DNA from 2 places in the Herbaspirillum sp. VT-16-41 genome. Region 2 is predicted to be linked to the other one. Evidence: riboswitches for the same ligand, from Rfam matches in the RefSeq annotation. Region 2 holds a riboswitch; the other holds the start of a gene.
The links. A riboswitch is a leader RNA that binds a small molecule or an ion and turns the genes downstream of it on or off. The one in region 2 is predicted to bind cobalamin.

Region 1 (10,533 bases), on a different contig from region 2:
GCAGACCCGGCAGGTCCTGATTGGGCAGGCGCACCAGGGCCACCAGCATGTCGGGCATCTGTGCCTGATCGGGCATGCGGCCGAGGATGTGCAGGCCGTCGCGGATCTGGGCCGCGCCCAGTTCGCAGAGGTAACCGTCCAGGTCTTCGATCAGGTGCGCCACGCCGGCGCCGTCCAGTTCGGTCAGGGCGTGCGGGAGTTCGCCGTCTTCGTGCGGGAGTTCGCCGTCTTCGTGCGGGAGTTCGCCGTCTTCGTGCGGGTGGTCGTGATCGTGGTGCTCATGATCATGGTGAGCATGATCGCCATGATGGTGATGATGGTGAGCATGTCCATGGCCGTGATCGTGGTCATGATCATGGTCGTGATGCAGCAGCTTGTACTGCAGGTCGGTATCCAGGTTGGTCTGCCGCACCAGTTCCCAGATCTGCTGCTGCAGCAGCGGCAGCTTGGCGGGGTCCAGCACTTCCACCTGGTAATACTCGTCCACCAGTTGCGTCAGCTGCGCCAGGGCGCCATAGCTGTCGGCGGTGGTCATCGGCGGCGTCAGGTGGTCTACCACCACGGCGTGGACGCGGCGCTTGGCCTGCGAACCCTCGCCGGGGTCGTTGATGATGAAGGGATAGAACAGCGGCAGGTCGCCCAGCAGCGCATCGGGGAAGCACGCCTCGGACAGGCCCACGCCCTTGCCGGGCAGCCATTCCAGCGTGCCGTGCTTGCCGACGTGGACGATGGCGTCGGCGCCCCATTCTTCGTCCAGCCAGCGGTACAGGGCGTAGTAGTGATGGGTGGGCGGCAAGTCGGGCTGGTGGTAGATGGCGTCCGGGTCCATGCCATAGCCACGGGGCGGCTGCAGGGCGACGAAGGCATGGCCCAGGTCGAGGCCGGCGATGGCCAGGTGCTGCTCATGCACATAGGCCTGGCCGGGCGCGGCGCCCCACTGGCACTCCATCCTGGCTTGCAGGGCCGAGGGCAAGGCCGCGAACCATTGCGCGTAACGGACGGCGGGAATGCGGGCGGCGGCGCGGCGCAACTGGTCTTCGGTGAGCAGGATGTCGTCGTAGGAACAGCGGTCCACCAGTTCATGGATCAGCGCGGTACCGCTGGCCGGCAGGTCGGCGATAGCGTAGCCGTCGGCCTGCAGGGCGCGCAGCACGGCCATCAGGGACTCCGGTGCGTCCAGCCCGACGGCATTGCCGATCTGCGCGGCCTTGCTGCTGGAATTGGTGAAGATGAAGGCGATGCGCTTGTGCGCATTGGGTGTGGTGCGCAGGCGCACCAGCCGCTGCGCCAGGCCGGCGATGCGATGCACGCGGTCCGGCAGCGCCCGGTATTGCACGGCGCCATTGTCGGTGACTTCCTTGAAGGATAGCGGCACGCCGATGATGCGGCCGTCGAACTCTGGCAGCACCACGTTCATGGCGGCGTCCAGCGGGTTCATGCCGCGCGTGGAATGCTGCCACTGGTCTTGCGTCATGCCACTGGTGATGGCTTGCAGTACCGGCAGGTCCAGCTGCTCCAGTACCGAGACCGACCAGCCGGCCGGAGTGACGCCACCGGCGGTGATCTCGCCCATGGCAAAAGAGGTGGTGTTGATGATCAGGTCCACCTGGCCGGCGCCGAAGTATTGCAGCGCGGGTGGCAAGGCGGCGCCGCTGGCGGCCGACACCCGCAGCGAGGAGGTGAACACCGGCAGCACGTCCAGGCCGCGTGCTTCCAGCGCGGCCACCAGTGCGTCGATGAAACCGGTATTGCCCGAGAGCCAGTGCGCCCGGTAGAAGATGATGCCCACGGCCGGCTTGCCAGCGGGTGCGCGGGCGCGCAGGGTTAGCCAGTCGGCGATGCCGGCATCCTGCTCCAGGTCGGGATGGTAGAGACCGTGTTCGGGCAGTGCCTGCGCCGGTGCATAGCCGTAGCCGCTCAGCAGCAGGCGGTCGGACAGGCAGCGCAGCATCTGCGCCAGGTTGACGCTGCCGCCGCCGTTGAAATAGGCCAGCGCCTGCTGCTGCGCATCGACCGGCGCGGTGGAGGCGGCGGCCAGTTCGGCATCGGGCTCGCCGGTGCCGGACAGCAGGATCAGCTGCCGGCCCTCGGCACGCGCCACGCGTAGCAGCTCGGGCAGGCCATTGACGGCGCCCAGGCGGCCAAGGATGCGCAGCACGATCACCTGCGCCGTCGACAGCTCTTCGCGCAGCATGTCGGCCAGGGTGCGGCGCGGCTGCCCGTGTTCATCGGTGTCGGCATGCAGGCCTTGCAGGTCGTAGCCGGCCACCGGGGGAAAGTCCGCCGGCAACTGGCTGCGGGCGGCGGCCAGCATGGCCAGGTCGGTCGGGGCGTGGGTGAGCAGGACGATCTGCGGACGGGCGGCTGAGGTCGCTGAAGTGGCTGATTCAGACATCGCTACGCTCCGGTTCGGGATGGATGTCGCCGCTGCCCAGGCGATGGAAGACCAGGTCGCTGACTTCGCGTCCGCCTTCGAGGTGTTCCACCACCACGCGCTCGATGGCGCTGGCGTCTTCACAGCGATACCAGACGCCTTCGGGATAGACCACCACCACCGGCGCCTGGGCCTTGCAGGCCACCATGCAATGGGTGCGGGTGCGCTTGACGCGCAAGTCGGGACGGGCGTCGATCTGCTCGCCCAGGACGCCGAACATGGCTTCGGCCAGGACACCGTTCTCGGTGCAGCGCGGGCCGACGCACATGAGCACGTGGCGGTGATGAGTTCTCATTGCTTCACTTTCAGAGGCGCCGCGACGCTATCGGCGTTGGCCGGACAGCCAACGCCAGACGGTTCAACCGAACCGGCGGTAGAAGAAACCGGTCAGGCCGCCCAGGGCCAGCCAGAACACGGCATTGGCCATGGCGGTGGCGCGGATGAAGGCTTGCGCCAGCTCTTCCGGCGCGGCACTGCCATGCAGCTCGGGTTGCGGCGCGCCGACCAGGTGCGGCACCACCAGCAGCAGTACGGCCAGGACCTTCCACCACCAGCCACGGCCGAACACGAACAGCCCCAGGCTGGCGGCGGTCATGACCGCCGTCATCACCCACCACAACTGGCGTGCGTGGAGGGGCGCGGCCAGGGTGCCCGGCACTTCCGGCGGCAGGCCCAGCGAGGGCGCGACAAAGAACACGCCATAGCCGGCCAGGCCCCACAGCAGGCCGCTGCGCCAGCCGACGCGGCGACCGCTGATGGCAAAGGCGGCCACCAGCATCAGGGCGAAGCCGACTGCCATGCTGACGTTGGCCAGCACGGTATAGCCGGTGCGTTCGGCGCCGTCAGCCGGCTCCCAGGCGTTGGGGTCGTGCTCATGTGCATCGCCGTGACTATGGGCCGGGGTGCCGGCCGCATGCTCATGCGCCGGGGCGGCGTCATGATCATGGTCATGGGCGGCGGAGGCGGCCGGAGCAGCCTCTTCGGCCGCTTTTTCATACTGCTCGGCCTGGAGGATGATCTTTTCGACCTGGAATTGCTGCACACCCGACAGCAGCACGCCCGACAAGGCGCCTGCCACCACCACGGCCGACGCCATGCGCCGGAAGACGGTCCAGTTCATTGCACGCTCCTCAATGGCAGGGGAAGCCGGCCGAATGGCGCCCGTCGTGGGCGGCATTGTGCAGCTCGACCTTGGAGGCGAAGCCGGCACCGTAGATCAGGGCCACGCCCAGCACAAAGGCCAGCAGCGACGGCGCGATGCGATCGCGCCAGACATGGCTGCCGGCGTGGGAGGATGAAGTGGTGCTGCTGGCATTGAGACCGGAGGTGGTGGACATGCACGTTCCTTGGCTGGATGGATGGAACGGAGAAAGCCACACGTGAAGCACCCATGCACGATCCGGTCGTCCACGGACGACGCTGGCCAGGGCCTGCTCGGAAACATGATGGAAGCTGTCCGCATGATCGCCCTCCGCGAATCATTGAAGAATTTGCTACTGGCCGGTCTCCGGGCTGGCGGGATGAAGTCTCAAGGTCTGAGGCTTCGCGGACAGGCGCCTTCCCATGCTCAGGCACAGTGGCGTAGTGCGTGTCCTTCCTCGCTTACCGTTGCGGGGGCAGCGCCGGCATTGGCCGCACGTGGTCGCGTGGGCCGCACCGGCTTCCCGTTTGAATCCCTGGCGCGGCTGCGCGCGGGATACCAGAAGCAATGCTAGGGGCGAAGTATAAAGGCGGGGGCCCGGTTGGGCAACACGGCGCTCAGCGGGCCGGGTCGGTCGTGGCTGGCGGCGGGGTGGCCAGTTTGTAGTAGAGATGGAGGTCGCCGCCCATGCCGAACGGGATACGTCCCACGAAGACCGCACGGAGTTGCCTGCCGCCCCGTTCTCCGCGCAGTTCCATCAGGCAGAGGTAGCGCTGGCCCAGGTGGCTCAGCAGGGCGAAGGAGGCCTCCTGCGGCCGCTGCACGGTAGACGCTGCCTCCGCGCCGAGGGCGATGGCGCGGTCGATGTAGCCGCGATGGGAATTGACGAACAGGTAATCACCGGCGCCCGGGTTGCCGCTGGCATAGCCGATGCGCCAGCGGGAGTTGTCGCCATCGGGCAGGTAGAGGCGGTAGGGCGACAACGGGCCCTGCTCCAGCATCTGCACCCGGCCGGCCACGGGATCAATGGTGACCCGGCTGTCGCTGGCACGGTCAACGGCCAGGCAGGTGTCGAGTACGACGCCGGGCAGGGGCTGGGCCGCCGGGCAGGCCGCCAGACAGATCAGCAGCAAGGCCAGTGGCACGGAACGCCGCAGCGGTACGCACCAGTAACAGACAGTGGCAAGGCAGCGGGTCAAAAACAGGCTCCAAGATCGTGCAACGGGACGGCACTGGCACACCCAGCCCCGGACTCGCCGCCATCGTTGCAGAAGTGAATTTCCTTTCATATCAGAAAATTCTGAATGAAGACAAAGAAAGCCTGCCCGAATGGGAGGGAAGTCACTTCTAGTAGCCCGGTTGACGCTCCTGGACGATGCCCTGGAACAACTTCAGGGCCACGAAATGCCATTGCGCCGACTCCACATCGTAGAGCGCCACCTGGTTGATCGGCGCCCCCGGCCGCGCCGTGCCGGGGATGCGGCGGATTGCCTGCAGCGCCTGGCGATGGCGCTCGACGTGGCTGGCGGCCAGCATGCGGGCGTGGGATTCGGCATGGGCGAACAGGCCGGCCTGCTCCCACAGGCGTTCATGGCATTCCAGCACCGGCAACTCGATGCGCAGGTGGATGGCGTCGATCAGCTGCGAGATGGCGGCGCTGTGGGCCGAGGACAGGCGCAGCAGGCCGCCATCCCGACGCACCACCAGCTGGCCGTCGTGCGCACCCCAGGCCACGTGCAGGCAGTAGGGCAAGCGTTCGGGCTGGTAGATCAGCAGTTCGTCAGGGCTGAAGGCGGAGGCTGCCATGACCTCGTAGCGATCGGGAGCCAGGGCGTGCCAGGCGGCGTCGATGCAGGCCTCGAAGGGGGAAAGGTAGACCACCATGGCATTGGTGCCGGGCCCGTTGTCGTGATTGCGGGTCCGCTCGCACATCACCTGGCACAGGCCGTCGGCACTGGCCAGGCCGGTGGCGCGTACCAGCACGTATAACGGCGTAAGGGTCTGGAGCACGTGCCGGCGCTGACTGCGACGACGGCCGGGATGGCCCGGATGACCGGGGGCAATGGGAAGCTGATAATCATCGGACAAGGGCTGCACTCCTCTGTGGAAACGGGGGGTGGTCAGCCGGAAAACCGGGATGGATGCCAGTGGGAAGTACTATCCGGGACCTTGCGCCCCACCCTGCCCGATCCGTCCGTACCTGCTGCCAAAACGGCATGTTTTCACAGATGTAAAGCACTTGACATGGGAATTGTCTGAATGAAGCAAGGTTTCGATGCAAGCCGATGGCAGCGCCAGCGATTCAGCATTTACGCCCGTTAACTGCAGAAGCTTGCAAGACCGCTTTTCACTTCAGTTTTTACAATTTCAAGCTGAATGTTCACGAGCAATCCAGTTTATTGGGCACAGTCTCTACCCAGCGCACAAAAAAAAGCAGGCGCGACCGTATCCGGCTACGCCTGCAGTACGCTCACGATGCCGCGAGCCAATGAGGCATGCTGCATCGGGGCGTTGATGCCTCAACGATTCTCTCCCTCCTACATCCGTATCGGTTTGTCGGACGGGCGCGGGTTCAGGGGTGGGTCTTCCACCGGGACCGGATCGTCGTCCGGCAACTCCGGTGGGGGCAGGTGCGGGTCGTGCGCAGGCGGGGTTTCCTGGGGCGTGTGCAGGGCGATATTCAATGGGCCTCCTTGGACGATGTCGATGGCACGCTGCTCGGCGCAGCGTGCTCCTGGCGAAATCAGCGCTGTGCGGTGGGATTCTGGTGAGGAATCGGATCCTGCGGCGGCGTCGGGTCCAGTGGCGGGACTTCCACCGGGGGAGTGTCCTGGGGCTTGTGCATGTGATTCTCCTTGGGAAAAATGGGGGATGGGTCGGCACCGGGTGCCGGCTGTTCGGGTAGCACGCCATCGTCGGCGTTGGACCATGGGTCCTCGGTGCCGTCGGGCTCTACCTGGCCAGGATGCGGCGCGGTCGAAGACAGTGCAGGATCTTCAGGTTTAACACCCGCCACGCTACCGGGCGGCCTGAGCAAGGCCGCTTCAGGCGCGGCCGACGGGTGGGAATGAGACTGTTCCATGCGATCCTCCTTGCCGGGCTGGAATGGAATAATGGAATGACTCATCTTACGAAGCCCGCGCCCCGCTCTCAGCCAGACATCGGCCGATTCCCCTGTAGGAAGGACGGAAAACATCCAACAACGGCAAATAAAAAACCGCCATCCCGGATGAGGATGGCGGCGCTGAGACGGCCTGAGGGTGCTGCGCCCGTACGATTCAATCTTCCTTGAGGGCGCGGCTGACGATTTCCTGGGCTTCGGCAAAGATCTTGTCCAGGTGGGTCTGGTCGCGGAAGCTCTCGCCGTAGATCTTGTAGATGTTCTCGGTGCCGGACGGACGGGCAGCAAACCAGCCGTTGTCGGTAACGATCTTCAGGCCACCGAAGGCCTTGCCGTTGGCCGGCGCCGTCGTCATGACTTCGCGGATCGGTTCGCCGGCCAGTTCGGTGGAACTGACATCGGCCGGCGACAGGCGCGACAGCCGCGCCTTCTGCTCGGGCGTGGCGGCGGCTTCCTTGCGGCCGTTCAGCGGCGCGCCCAGTTGCCGGGTCAGGTCGGCGTAGATCTGGCCCGGGTCGTTGCCGGTGCGGGCCGTCATCTCGGCCGCCAGCAGGGCGGCGGTGATGCCGTCCTTGTCGGTGCTCCAGGGCTGGCCGTCGAAGCGCACGAAGGAGGCACCGGCGCTTTCCTCGCAGCCGAAGGCCAGGCTGCCGTCATACAGCCCATCCACGAACCACTTGAAACCGACCGGCATTTCCAGCAGCTTGCGCCCCAGGTGATCGGCCACGCGATTGATCATCTGGCTGGATACCAGCGTCTTGCCGACGGCAGCATCGGCACGCCATGCCGGGCGATGACGGAACAGGTAGTACACCGCCACCGAGAGATAGTCATTGGCCGGCAGCAGGCCCCTGCTCTTGGCGACGATGCCATGACGGTCATGGTCGGTATCGCAGGCCATGGCCACATCGAAGCGATCCTTCAAGGCAATCAGTTCGCTCATGGCGTAGGGCGAGGACGGGTCCATGCGGATCTGCGCGTCCCAGTCCAGCGGCACGAAGCGGAAGCTGGCATCGACATCGGTATTGACCACTTCCAGGTTCAGCTTGTAGCGATCGGCAATGGCCGACCAGTAGTGCAGACCGGCACCGCCCAGCGGATCGACGCCGATCTTGACGTTGGCACCGGCGATGGCGGCCAGGTCGATGATATTGGGCAGGTCGCCGACGTAGTTGTCGAGGTAGTCGTAGCGGCGCGTGGTATCAGCCTTCAAGGCCTTTTCGAAGCTGACGCGCTGCACGCCCTTGAGCTGCTGCTCCAGATAGGCATTGGCGCGCTTCTCGATCCAGCCGGTGACATCGGAGTCGGAGGGGCCGCCATTGGGCATGTTGTACTTGAAGCCGCCGTTATCGGGCGGATTGTGGGACGGCGTGACCACGATGCCGTCAGCCAGCTTGTCGCGGTGCACGCGGTTGTGCGTGAGGATGGCATGCGAGACGGCCGGGGTGGGCGCGTAGGGGCTGCCCTCGGCCAGCATGGTCACCACTTCGTTGGCCGCCAGCACCTCCAGCGCGCTGTGCCAGGCCGGTTCGGACAAGGCATGGGTATCGATGCCGAGGAACAGCGGCCCCTTGAAGCCCTGCTCCTTGCGGTAATCGCAGATGGCCTGGGTGATGGCCAGCACGTGCCACTCATTGAAGCTGTGGGCATTGGCGTTGCCGCGATGACCGGAAGTACCAAAGGCGACCCGGTGCGCCGGCACGGACACATCCGGACGCAGGCTGTAATAGTTCGACAGCAGCACCGGCAGGTTGACCAGGGCGGAAGGAGCGGCACGTTTGCCGGCGAGGGGATTGACGCTACTCATGGTGTCTTTTATGGATGAATGGATAGCAGGAGAAACCCGGAAAACCGGGGAACGCGAAGCAGCGCCAGCCAACAGCGCGCGCCCGCGAAACTTATTCTTTTTTCAACATCAGAAATATTGTAACGCTTTGCTGCCGCATTGCAGCATTTCCGTGCAGGTCAGCGTGACGATTTGGTGACGATGTGATCAATGGAGCGCTTGCAGCGACTTCCAGCGATTTGCGCCGCTTGCTACGGATCATCTCTGGATGATTCCCGCAAACAACGCAAAATGCGCCCGGGCATAGGCACGGACGCATTCGCTGACGGCGCTGAGGCCGGCAAGCTGAAGGCGGACGTCACATCCGCCCTGCCCGCCCACCCCGTCAGGCTCGCCGGAAGGCGCGTACGATCACCAGCAGCACGATCGCACCCAGGGTCGCGGTGATGATCGAGGCCAGGATACCCCCGCCCACGGCGATGCCCAGCAGACCTGCCAGCCAGCCGCCGATGACGGCACCGACGATACCGATCAGGATGTCGGCCAGCAGACCGAAGCCGCCGCCCTTGACCAGCACACCGGCCAGCCAGCCGGCCACAGCACCAATGATCAGCCATGCGATGAGTCCGTGTTCCATGATGTTCCCTTTCCTAGCGTTCTGTCTTTCTTGGGTTGGTCGCGGAGTGCGCCGGCCCGCAGGCCATTGGCAACGCTCCTTCCTCTTCTCTGCGGGCGCTCGGCACAACAGATGAGGTCATCTTAGGAACATCGCTTGCCGCCAGGTATCGGACAGCGGCCCATTTCCTTGTAGGACAAGCCCGCCCGTGGCCGCTCATCTTCATCGACCCGGAATTCCCGGGGTGAGCGGCCTCCTGTTTTCCTACACGGCAAAAGGCGGCACTCCTATAGAGAGGAAGCGCGAGTTTTTTTAAGCTTGCTTCGCAGTAGAGCAGAGCAGCAAAAGCAGTGCAACAAGTACCAGGCACCGCCAGCACCAGACTTCTACGCCTTACTTACGTTGAACAACGTCGATCAAGAGCCGCCATCATGCCGACCCACGAGCCCAGCGCCCAGCAGCCCACCGCCTTCGCCAATCCCTATGCGCTGAGCGCATTCGGCACGCCGCCGCAGCGTGATGCCGACTTTGCCGACCACTATGCGCGCTATGCCCGCGAATCGGCCCAGTTGATGCAGCAGATCTCGCTGAAGGCGCCGCAACTGGCGGCTGTGCTTGAGCAACTCAACGAGGGTAGTACCCAGCACTCGCAGCATCGCATCGAACTCGACGCCGTGCCGTCGCAAACGGGCCCGAGCCACACCAGCCGCCCCGGCGGCAGCCTGCTCGACACCACTGCCAGCCTGCTCAGTCATGCCTTTCCCGGTGTGGCGCCGTTTTTCCACGGCTGCCGTGCCTTCCTTCATCTGAAGATGATCAAAAACAATCGACAGGCTTGAAGCGCATCCGCGCCCAATAGCCTGCACCGCGTCTGAGGGTGCCACGTCCTCCAACCCATCTACCTGGACCTATCATGAAAAAAATCACCAAAGCCGTCTTCCCCGTCGCTGGTCTGGGCAGCCGCTTCCTGCCTGCCACCAAGGCACAGCCCAAGGAAATGCTGCCCATCGTCGATAAGCCACTGATCCAGTACGCCGTCGAGGAAGCGGTCGAAGCCGGTATCACCGAGATGATCTTCATCACCGGCCGCAACAAGCGCGCCATCGAAGACCACTTCGACAAGGCCTATGAACTGGAGACCGAGCTGGAAGCCGCCGGCAAGGTCAAGCTGCTGGAAACCATCCGCAACGTCATTCCCAAGCACATCAACTGCGTCTATGTGCGCCAGGCCGAACCGCTGGGCCTGGGCCATGCCGTGCTGCTGGCCAAGCCGCTGGTGGGCGACGAGCCCTTCGCCGTGCTGCTGGCCGACGATTTCATGGATGCCGCCCCGGGCCAGAAGAATGTGATGGCACAGATGACCGCCCTCTACGAGCGCGAAGGAAAGAGCCTGCTGGCCGTGCAGGATGTGCCGCGTCCGGAAACCCGCCAGTAC
Region 2 (10,533 bases):
CCTGGCGAATGCTCGACATCAATATCGTAGTGCGCTGCGCCGCCTTCTAGACCGACATAAAAGCCTGGCCCGGACTTCACGGCCTGTGCCGCCACGGTGGCACAGGCGACCGACAGCAAGCCGGCAGCCATTAGGTGCATTTTCTTCATCTGTTCCTCTTGTCATGATGTGAAAGAAACTTCCCGGCAGACTGGATGGACTGGCCGGGCGGGGCTACCGGAAACACGAAGTACGTGGACCGGATAGCGGGCAGCGATGATAGAAGTGGGGCAATGCAGGGAAAAGCGCGAAGAAAAAAGGCGACCAAAATCTCGCAGTTTCACGACATCAAAATCGTTAGATCTTGAGATTGAAGTGAATTTCGTGACGTGGATGTAGCGCGCAAGCGACGTGGTATTCAGCCGGGCGGCAAGGGCAGGAACTGCAGCATCCCGTCTGTCTCAACCTGCACGAAGCGGCAGCCAAAGGCTGCCTCCAGCGCCGCAGGCCGGCATATCTCTTGTGCCGGCCCTGCCCAGCGCTGCCCCTCGGCCAGCAACAGCACATGCGTCGCAAAACGACTGGCAAGGTTGATATCGTGGCAGCTTGCCACCACGCCCTTGCCCCCTGCGGCGAGGTCGTGCAGCAAGGTCATGAGCTGCAGTTGCGCGGCGACGTCCTGGTGCGAGGTCGGTTCATCCAGCAGATACAGCTCGGGGTCCTGTGCCAGCAAGGTCGCCAGTCCGACACGCTGGCGCTCGCCACCGGAGAGCTGCAGCAAGTCCGCCGCAGCCAGCGACGACAGACCTACGCGCTCCAGCGACTCCAGCGACAGGGCCTCATCCTCGGCAGTCGCCTGCCAGCCGCCGTGATGCACGAAGCGTCCGGCCAGCACCGCCTCGATCACCGGCATGGAAAAAGCGTCGTGCTGCTGTTGCAGCAGCAGGCCACGATGGCGCGCCATCTCCGCCGGCGACAGGCCTTGCAGTGGCTGCCCCAGCAGTTGCCACTGCCCGGCATGGGTCGGCTGCAAGCCGGCGGCGGCGTGCAGCAATGTGCTCTTGCCGATGCCGTTGCGCCCCAGCACACACCAGAATTCCCCGGGTCGCACCTGCCAGTCCAAACCTTCCAGCAGGATACGGGAGCCCACCTGCAGCGACACCTGCTGTGCCTGCAGTATGAAAGAAGCTGGCGCGCTCATGAACGCCCCCGCGCCAGCAACCACAAGAAGCAAGGTACCCCGATCAGCGCCGTGATCACGCCCACCGGCAACTGCACCGGGGCGACCACGGTGCGCGCCAGCAGGTCGGCCAGGGTCAGCGCCGCGCCGCCGCCCAGCATGGCTCCGGGCAACAGCAGTCGCTGGTCGTTGCCGATCAACAGGCGCAGGCCATGCGGCACCACCAGTCCGACAAACCCGATGGTGCCGGCCATGGCCACCGCCATGGCGGTACAGGCCGCTGCCGTGCACAGCACCATCACCCGCAGCCGCAGCACCGGTACGCCCAGCAACTGGGCAAAGGCATCGCCTCGCGCCAGCAGGTTCAGCGCCGGTGCGTAACGCAGGGCCCACAGCAAGGCCAGTATCAATACCGCTGCCGTCACCGGCAGCAAGCGGGCATCGTCAAGATCGCCGATCAGCCAGAACACCATGCCACGCAATTGCGCGTCAGGGGCCACCGACAAGGCCAGCGAAATCAGCGCGCCAAATCCCGCCGCCAGCATCACCCCGGTCAGCAACAGGCGCTGGCTGGACAGCAGGGGCGAAATGGCCAGATGCCGCAGCGACTGGCGCACCAGGCCGAACAACAGCAGCATGGCCACGGCCGCGCCCAGCAGCGCCCCCGGGGCGGTCGCCAACTGCACCGGCCAGCCCAGATGCAGCGCCGCCAACATGGCCAGCAATGCGCCCGCTGCCGAACCACCGGAGAGGCCCAATACATAAGGGTCAGCCAGTGGATTGCGCAACAGCACCTGCATCAATGCGCCCGACAAGGCCAGTGCCGCGCCTACCGCAAAGGCCGTGAACGCACGCGGCACGCGCAGGGACAGCAGCAGCGAGACCGAGTCGGCCGAGGCCGAGGGACGCAGGCAACCCGTGCTGCCGCACAAGGCCGCTGCCGTCAGCGAAAGCAGGGACAGCAGCAGCAAGGTGCACAGCACGGGGAGGAAGCGTCGCATCGGCGGCAGGCCAGGATCAGGAAGGAAAATTCATGAAGTCCGCATCAAAAGTCATAGCGGGCCGTGAATTTTACCGCCCGGCCGTCTTCCGGGTAGATGCCCGAGACCGAACCCCCGCTGCAGTCATAGGCCTGGGAGTAATACTTGCGGTCGGCCAGGTTGGTTCCGGTCAGGGCAAATTCCCAGGCGCTCACGCGCAGCGCGTAACGGGCGTCGAAGGTGGTGAAGGAAGGCATCTTGGCGCAGGTGTTGGCGAAATCGTTGCCCATGCGCTGGCGGTCCACCCAGCGCGCCCCGACATCGGCGCTGTGCTGGCCGGACTTCCAGTTGAGCCGGGTGGTGAAGGTATTGGCCGGCACCAGCGCCAGTTGATTGCCACTGTTGGCCCCCTCCTCGAAGCGGGCGTCAATGTGCTGGTAGGTGGCGTTCACGCCCAGGGTTTCGGTCAGCTGCAGGCGCCCCTCCACTTCCACGCCCTGGTGGCGGGTGGGCGCCAGGTTGCTGTTGGCACCGAAGCCGCCATTGGCGGTGGGATCGTAATAGAGCTCGTCACGCAGACGGTGGCGGAACCAGCGCAGTGTCAGCTGCTGCCCGGTCTTGCCCAGGGTGGCCCCCAGCTCCAGGTCGTGCGACACCTGGGGCTTGAGCACGGCACCGGTGGGCAGCGCGGTGTAGCCGTTTTCGTCCGGCGTGGCCAGGCGATAGCTCTGGCCGGTCTTGGCAAAGGCGCGCAGCAGTGGCAGCGGCGCATAGCTAGCCTGCAGGTCCCAGGCATTGACGGCGCTGTTGCGGTCGTACAGGCCGGAATCGCTCTGCTGGTTGAACACTTCGCGCCTTACACCTGCGGCCAGGCGGGCGTTGCGGGCGAATTCGATTTCGTCGCGCAGGTAGAGTGCCTTGGAGCGCTGGGCGGCATCGCTGTTGCCGTAGCTGGCGTTGTTATAGGCCGTCCATTCGGCCAGGTCGATGCCGGCGATGGCTTCGTTCTTCCACGCCCCCTGATCGATCACATGACGCAGGCGCGGCGAGAATTGCGTGCCGCGGATATTGACCTGGGTAGTTGACCCGCTGCTGACATAGCTGGAGCGGGAGATCTTTTCGCGGTGGGCCAGCTCGGCGGCGACATCGAAGGCGCCGAAACGGCGTTCCAGGAAGGCCGTCACACTGTCGTTGTCGTAGGAGCCGCGGTCCAGCGGCTTGCTGGTCTGGCGGGCATTGGCCTCGTACTGTGCCTGGGTCAGGCTGCCGGGCAGGCCGTAATCGGCACGCGACAGGGTGGCACGCAGGCCGAAGCGCCAGTCGCTGGCGAACCACTGCACGGTGGAGCTGAGGTTTTCCTGGCTGGACTGGGCGTTGTCGCGCCAGTTGTCGCTGCGCGACTTGGCATAGCTGGCGTCGATGGAAAAGTTGTCCCAGCCGCGCGAGACCAGTGCCCGCCCGCCGCGCAGCCCCTGGCTGCCGACCTCGCCCACCACAGTGCCGTGGCCGCTGTTGGCCTGCGGTCGGCGCGTGATGATCTGGATGGTGCCGCCGGTGGCGCCGCTGCCGTACAGCACGCTGCTGCCGCCACGCACGATCTCGATGCGTTCGATGTTCTCGATGGGGATGGAGGACAGCAGCGGTGTGCTCAGTTCGTTTTCGGAAATGCGCACGCCGTCCAGCAGCACCACCATGTTCTGGTCGCCATTGGTGCCGAAGCCGCGCAGGTCCAGCGGGAAGTCCTTGGGCCCGGCCAGGCTCTGGCGGCCATACACCCCACCCAGCTTGCGGATGGCTTCATTGGCATTGTCGATGCCGGCTTCGCGGATCTGCTCGGCAGTGATGACGGTGGCCGCCACCGGCGGGAAGGTCGGGTCATTGGGAAAACGTGAGGCCGACACCACCACCGGCGCGAGTGCCGCCGCCGGCTCGATAGCCGGGGTGCCGGTCGCGGCCAGGGATGCCTGCGCCAGGGCCGACAGGATCAGGGTGCTGCCCAGGCTGAGGGCAAAAAGGGGACGCTGGCCGCCGTGGCTGGCCGGGGAATTGACGTTATGCATGGAAAAGACTCGGTGAAGTGGTCCGGCCTGCTTCCCCGCGGGCCGGAATCAACGGAAGCCGCACCGGCATCGCCACGCGCAGTTTCCTCCCGTTCTGGCCGGTCTCCGGGCTGCAGGCATGACCATCGGCCTTCCCATGCAGCGCCGTGTACGTCAGCCGGCCAGCGCTGGCCGATTGAACCGGACACGGAACCTGCACAGTGGCATGGGGGATGGTGTTGCCGGCAACACGTGACGTCTCGTCATGGTGTCACTGTATCGCCGGCGCCTGGTTACCGTTGCGGGGGCAGCACACCTTGACCAGCCCCGCCCGCGTGCCGCGAACCGAACTGGTGCGTGTTTCCCGTTTAACTGCCGGCAAGAACGCGCCGGCGGGCACCAAAACGGCGCCATTGTAGGCGTGCCAGGCGGGCATCACAAGTCGCTACAGGCCGGCGCCTGCCAAATACAAGGCAAAAATCGGCCAAATTTAAGACCACAGGCCATCCTGATGTAAATCAGCACAAGCCCGGCATGCGTATTGCTTTAAAGAAAAAGCCAGATAGAATTCGAACTTATATCGAAAAAATTCGATTTTTTACGAATTTATTTCGGAGAGACGCCCCGAGCCGGCTTGCCACAAGGGGCGAAAAAACGAAACAAATGGGGGGATTTCACTCGCTGTTTGGCCGATGAGATGGCTGTACCCGGCCCTATACTCGGCGCCATGGCATCGTCGACCCGCTGACCGTCTGGTCCGCTGGCCTCACCTGTCATCCCTGAATCGTTGTCGTGGTCTGCGAGCCTTCAGACTCCGCCCTTGCCTGCCGATATCTATTGGATATCCCGGATGGGACGGTTGCTGTGCCTCCCGGAACGACGCATTTGATCCGCCTACGGGCAACTTTGCATAGCAGTGCGCCGCCGAGCGCACCACATTTGTTGGGAGAATCAGTAATCATGAGCGACGACGTTGATCTGGAAGCATTGTTTGACGAAATTTCCTCGCAGACCTTACCGGGCATGACCGCCGGCGAGGCTGGCGCGGCTGCCGGTGCCGCTGGTGGGGCAGCCGGTGCGGGCGACGATGCCCAGCAGGCGCAGGAAGATCAGAGCGACAAGCCCATGTATGAACGCCTGGGTGGCATCGTCCGTCTGCTGCATGATTCGATGCGCGAACTGGGCTACGACCGCTCCCTGACCGATGTGGCCGAGCAGATCGGCGACGCCCAGAACCGCCTGGAACACATCGCCACCCTGACCGAGCAGGCCGCCAACAAGGTGCTCAATGCGCTGGACTCCGGCATGCCCGCGCAGGACCGCCTGCAGGAGCAGGCCAAGGACATCAACGAACGCTGGGCCAAGCTCTATGCCGGTCAGCTGAACATCGAAGAATTCAAGAAACTGGCGGGCGACTCGCAGAAGTTCTCGACCTCGGTGATCGAATCGACCGAAGCGGAAAAGGCCCGCATGCTGGAAATCATGATGGCCCAGGACTTCCAGGACATCACCGGCCAGCTGATCAAGAAGATCGTGGGCATCACCACCACCGCCGAACGCGAACTGGCGCAATTGCTGCGCGACAATGCGCCGGCTGAAGTGCGCGCCCAGATCGAGGCAGAAAAGCCGGTTACCCTGATGAACGGCCCCGCCTCGCCGGGTACCGCCATGGGCCAGACCGATGTGGACGACTTACTCGACAGCCTGGGGTTCTAATGGATGACGAAATGCTCAAGGATTTTGTCGTTGAAGCGTTGGAGTTGGCGACCAACGTGGAAGAGCATCTGCTGACGCTCGAACGACATCCTGATGACCTTGAAATCCTCAATGCGGTCTTCCGCGCCTTCCACACCATCAAGGGCGGCGCCGGGTTCGTGAACCTGCCGGCCATGGTGTCGGCCTGCCACCTGACCGAAAACCTGTTCGACGCCCTGCGTACCGGCAAGGCGCCGGTGACGCCGCTGGCGATCGAAGCGGCGCTGCAGGCCAGCGGCTTCGTGGCCGACCAGTTGAACGAACTGTCCAATGGCGCCGCGCCCGACAGCCTGGCTTCGATGCCGGCCGAACTGAAGGACATCCTGACCCAGGCCATCGAAGGCAAGAGCGATGCGGCCCCGGCCGCCGCCCCTGCTGCTGCGGCACCGGTTGCGGCCGCGGTCGCGCCGGTGGCTGCGGCCGCCGCCAGCGCCCCGGCGGCCAGCGTCGATGGCAGCGCCAGCGTGATGAAGAATGGCGAACTGGACTGGCCCGCGCTGTACCAGGCCCTGGTGCCAGGCGCCGCAGTGGCCGCACCTGCGGCTGAGGCTGCGACCGACGCCGCGCCGGCAGCAGCCCCTGTGGCCGCCGCAGCAGCGGCTGCTCCGGCCGCCGCCCCGGCTGCCGATGGCGAACCGAAGGCCGCAGCACCCGCCCAGCACAACCGTCGCGCCAGTGACACGGGCGGCAGTGCCAAGGAAGAAAGCATCCGTATCGATGCCGGCAAGCTCGACGCCCTGCTGGAAGTGGCCGGCGAATCGGTGCAGGCCGCCAACCAGGCCGCCGTGCTGCTGGAAAAGCTGCAACAGTTCAAGTTCGAAGGCACGGCTGCCGCGCTGATGTCGACCCTGGCCGAAACCCTGGGCCGCGCCTCGCGTTATTCCAGCGAACTGCAACGTGCCACCCTGTCCACCCGCATGCAGCCGGTGGGCCGACTGTTCCAGAAATTCCCGCGACTGGTGCGCGAACTGGCCAAGGACCTGGGCAAGGACGTGGACCTGGTCATCACTGGTGCCGATACCGAAGTCGACCGCGTGGTGGTGGACAGCCTCTACGACCCGCTGGTGCACATGCTGCGCAACTCGCTGGACCACGGCATCGAAGTGGACCGCGCCGCCGCCGGCAAGTCCAACAAGGCGACCATCTCGCTGCACGCCTGGCAGGCCGGCAGCAGCGTCATGATCGAAGTGTTCGACGACGGCAAGGGCATGGACCCGGACATGCTGCGCAACAAGGCGCTGGCCAAGGGCCTGATCACCGAACACCAGGCGCTGACCTCGGACGAGGCGCTGCAACTGGTGTTCCTGCCCGGTTTCTCGACCAAGGAAGTGGCCTCCAGCGTCTCCGGACGCGGCGTGGGCATGGACGTGGTCAAGACCGCCGTGGAAAAGCATCGCGGCACCATCCGCATCGACTCCACCATCGGCAAGGGCACCAAGTTCTCGATCCGCCTGCCGATCGAACTGTCGATCATCCCGACCATGCTGGTGCGCTGCGCCGGCGCCCCGCTGGCCCTGCCGATGGCGGTGGTCGAACGCGTGGTGGAACTGCCGGAGACCTTCGACGAGGTCGGCGGTGCCCCGGTGCTGCGCGACCAGGGTCGTCCGCTGCCGGTCAATTCGCTGGCCGGTGTCCTGGGCTACGAGCCGGGCAATGAGCGCGTGGGCATCGTCATGGCGGTACCGCATCCCTACATCCTGGGGGTGGAATCGGTGGAAGGCACGGCCGACCTGGTGATCAAGCCGCTGACCGCGATCCACACTGCCGGCATCACCGGTACGGCCCGCTCGGCCGAGGGCGAACTGGTGCTGGTGGTGGGCCTGTCCTTCCTGCTGGACGGCTGCCGCGACATGGAACGCACTGCCGTGGCATAAGCCGCACTGCAGTACGGACAAGGCAAAACGGCCGGATCGTCATCGATCCGGCCGTTTTGTCTTGTCATCACCCCCTTGGCGGGCTCAGAGCTCGTACATGTCCTTCTCTCCCTCCATCACCTGGGCGATCAGCTTGCGGTTCAGGGTCGGTGCCAGCAATTCGATGAAGGTATAGACATAGCCGCGCAGGTAGGCACCCTGCTTCAAGGCCACGCGCGAGACATTGGTACCGAACAGGTGGCCCGCAGGAATCGCCCGCAGGCCACGGTCGCGCTCGGCATCGAAGGCGATGCCGGCGATGATGCCCACGCCCATGCCCAGTTCCACATAGGTCTTGATGACGTCGGCATCGATGGCTTCCAGCACCACGTCGGGCTTCAACTGGCGCAGCGAGAAGGCGTGATCGATCTTGCTGCGGCCACTGAAGGCCGAGTCATAGGTGATCAGCGGATTGCCCGCGATCTCTTCCAGCGTCAGGCTCCTGGACTGCAGCAGCGGGTGCTCCGGTGGCACCACCACCACGTGCTCCCATTGATAGCAGGGCAGTGACACCAGACCCTCGCCGGAGGCCAGGGCTTCGGTGGCGATGGCGATGTCGGCCTGGTCGTTGCGGACCATCTCGGTGATCTGCTTGGGATTGCCCTGCAGCAATGAAAGATGCACTTTCGGATACTTCTGGGTGAAGGCCTGCACCACCTTGGGCAAGGCATAACGCGCCTGGGTATGGGTGGTGGCGATGGTAAAGCTGCCGCTGTCATGCGCGGCGAACTCCTTGCCGATGCGTTTCAGGCCATCCACCTCCTGCATGATCAGCTCCACCGAGCGCAGCACTGCCCGGCCCGGCTCGGTCAGGCCACGGATGCGCTTGCCGTGGCGGGTGAAGATATCCACACCCAACTCTTCTTCCAGCTCGATGATGGCCTTGGAGACGCCCGGCTGCGAGGTGTAGAGCGCCTTGGCGGCCTCGGTGAGGTTGAAGTTCTGCCTTACCGCTTCACGTACGAAACGGAACTGATGAAGATTCATGTGGAAATTCCTTCGCTTCTACCTTGCGCGGCGTCCGCATGTGCGTTTGCGTTTGTATTTGCGACGTCCGCCTGCCTCATTTGCCGCATTTCCATATGCCAAAGGCGTATATAAGCAAATAAATACTATGTAGTTTGGTTTGAAACATAAGTTTATTACGATTCGCAGACTAATGGGCGAGGTGTTATGACTGTTTCTTATGTAGTAAGCGGATTTGCCGTAGGACTGCTGGTCGGCCTGACCGGGGTCGGCGGCGGCTCGCTCATGACGCCCCTGCTGACCTTGCTGTTCGGCATCCACCCTTCCGTGGCGGTCGGTACCGACCTGGCCTTTGCCTCGGCCACCAAGACCGCCGGCACCCTGGCCCACCGTTTCAAGGGGACAGTGCGCTGGGACGTAGTACGTCGCCTCTCCTATGGCGCCCTGCCCGCTGCGCTGGTGACTACGCTGCTGCTGAAGCATTTCGGCGCCGTCAGCGAGGGCATCGCCCTGACCATCCGTTATTCGATCGCCATCTCGGTGTTCCTGACCGTGATCGCGCTGCTGTTCCGTTCGCGCATGCAGGCCTGGCTCAATGCCAACCCGCAACGCCAGCTGCAAGGCGCTACCCTGTCCAACGCCACCATTGCCGCCGGCGTCCTGCTGGGCACGCTGGTGACCATCTCCTCCATCGGCGCCGGTGCGGTGGGCGCGACCTTGCTGGTCTTGCTGTATCCTCGCCTGACGCCGGCCGAGATCGCCGGCACCGACATTGCCTATGCCGTCCCGCTGACCGCCATTGCCGCACTGGGTCACTGGTGGCTGGGGTCGATCAACTGGGAATTGCTGGCCACCCTGCTGCTGGGGTCGGTACCGGGCATCACCATCGGTTCGCTCGCGGCGCGGGCGGTGCCGGAGAAATTCTTGCGTGGCCTGCTGGCCATTACGCTGACGAGCGTTGCAGTCAAGCTGATTTGGTAGGCTGATTTTCAATCGGGCGCACCTTGCTTCACGGGTCGCCCATCAAGACGTTAACAGGGAAAACAAGATGTACCGCTATGACCAATACGATCACCTGATCGTCAAAGAGCGAGTCGCACAATACCGGGACCAGGTGCGTCGGCGCCTGTCGGATGAGCTGGCCGAAGACGAATTCCGCATCCTGCGCCTGCAAAATGGCCTGTACCTGCAACGCCATGCCTACATGCTGCGCATCGCCATCCCCTACGGCATGCTGGCTTCCAACCAACTGCGCAAGTTCGCCGAGATCGCCGTCAAGTACGACCGCGGCTATGGCCACTTCACTACCCGCCAGAACATCCAGTTCAACTGGATCAAGCTGGAAGAATCCCCGGAAATCCTGGAGCAGCTGGCCAGCGTGGAAATGCATGCCATCCAGACCTCCGGCAACTGCATCCGCAACACCACCTCGGACGAGCTGGCCGGCGTGGCCGCCGACGAGATCGTGGACCCGCGCCCGTATGCCGAACTGATCCGCGAGTGGAGCACCTTCCACCCCGAGTTCGCCTACCTGCCGCGCAAGTTCAAGATCGCCATCAGCGGCGCGGCCGAAGACCGTGCCGCCACCGCCGTGCACGACATCGGCCTGCACGTGCTCAGGAACGAGGCCGGCGAAGTGGGCTTCCGCGTGCTGGTCGGCGGCGGCATGGGCCGCACCCCCATCCTGGGCAGCGTCATCCGCGACTTCCTGCCCTGGAAGC

Region 1: it holds a riboswitch for cobalamin, as region 2 does, so the genes downstream of both, BTM36_RS14315 (CbtB domain-containing protein) here and BTM36_RS23400 (TonB-dependent receptor) in region 2, are expected to answer to the same signal.

The regions. Positions count from the first base shown of each region.
Region 1 covers NZ_MUXB01000108.1:122,391-132,923, reverse strand. Annotated here, with positions in the region: gene BTM36_RS14330 (cobaltochelatase subunit CobN) at 1-2,395, opposite strand, end outside; gene BTM36_RS14325 (ferredoxin) at 2,388-2,729, opposite strand; gene BTM36_RS14320 (CbtA family protein) at 2,793-3,554, opposite strand; gene BTM36_RS14315 (CbtB domain-containing protein) at 3,565-3,771, opposite strand; cobalamin riboswitch at 3,915-4,153, opposite strand; gene BTM36_RS14310 (hypothetical protein) at 4,193-4,774, opposite strand; gene BTM36_RS14305 (hypothetical protein) at 4,923-5,663, opposite strand; gene BTM36_RS28370 (hypothetical protein) at 6,113-6,259, opposite strand; gene BTM36_RS14300 (hypothetical protein) at 6,319-6,657, opposite strand; gene pgm (phosphoglucomutase (alpha-D-glucose-1,6-bisphosphate-dependent)) at 6,854-8,503, opposite strand; gene BTM36_RS14290 (GlsB/YeaQ/YmgE family stress response membrane protein) at 8,868-9,119, opposite strand; gene BTM36_RS29010 (hypothetical protein) at 9,530-9,937, shown strand; gene galU (UTP--glucose-1-phosphate uridylyltransferase GalU) at 10,012-10,533, shown strand, end outside.
Region 2 covers NZ_MUXB01000144.1:20,549-31,081, reverse strand. Annotated here, with positions in the region: gene BTM36_RS23415 (porin family protein) at 1-149, opposite strand, end outside; gene BTM36_RS23410 (ABC transporter ATP-binding protein) at 398-1,180, opposite strand; gene BTM36_RS23405 (iron ABC transporter permease) at 1,177-2,160, opposite strand; gene BTM36_RS23400 (TonB-dependent receptor) at 2,205-4,199, opposite strand; cobalamin riboswitch at 4,278-4,597, opposite strand; gene BTM36_RS23395 (protein phosphatase CheZ) at 5,139-5,894, shown strand; gene BTM36_RS23390 (chemotaxis protein CheA) at 5,894-7,807, shown strand; gene BTM36_RS23385 (CysB family HTH-type transcriptional regulator) at 7,892-8,833, opposite strand; gene BTM36_RS23380 (sulfite exporter TauE/SafE family protein) at 9,020-9,793, shown strand; gene BTM36_RS23375 (nitrite/sulfite reductase) at 9,861-10,533, shown strand, end outside.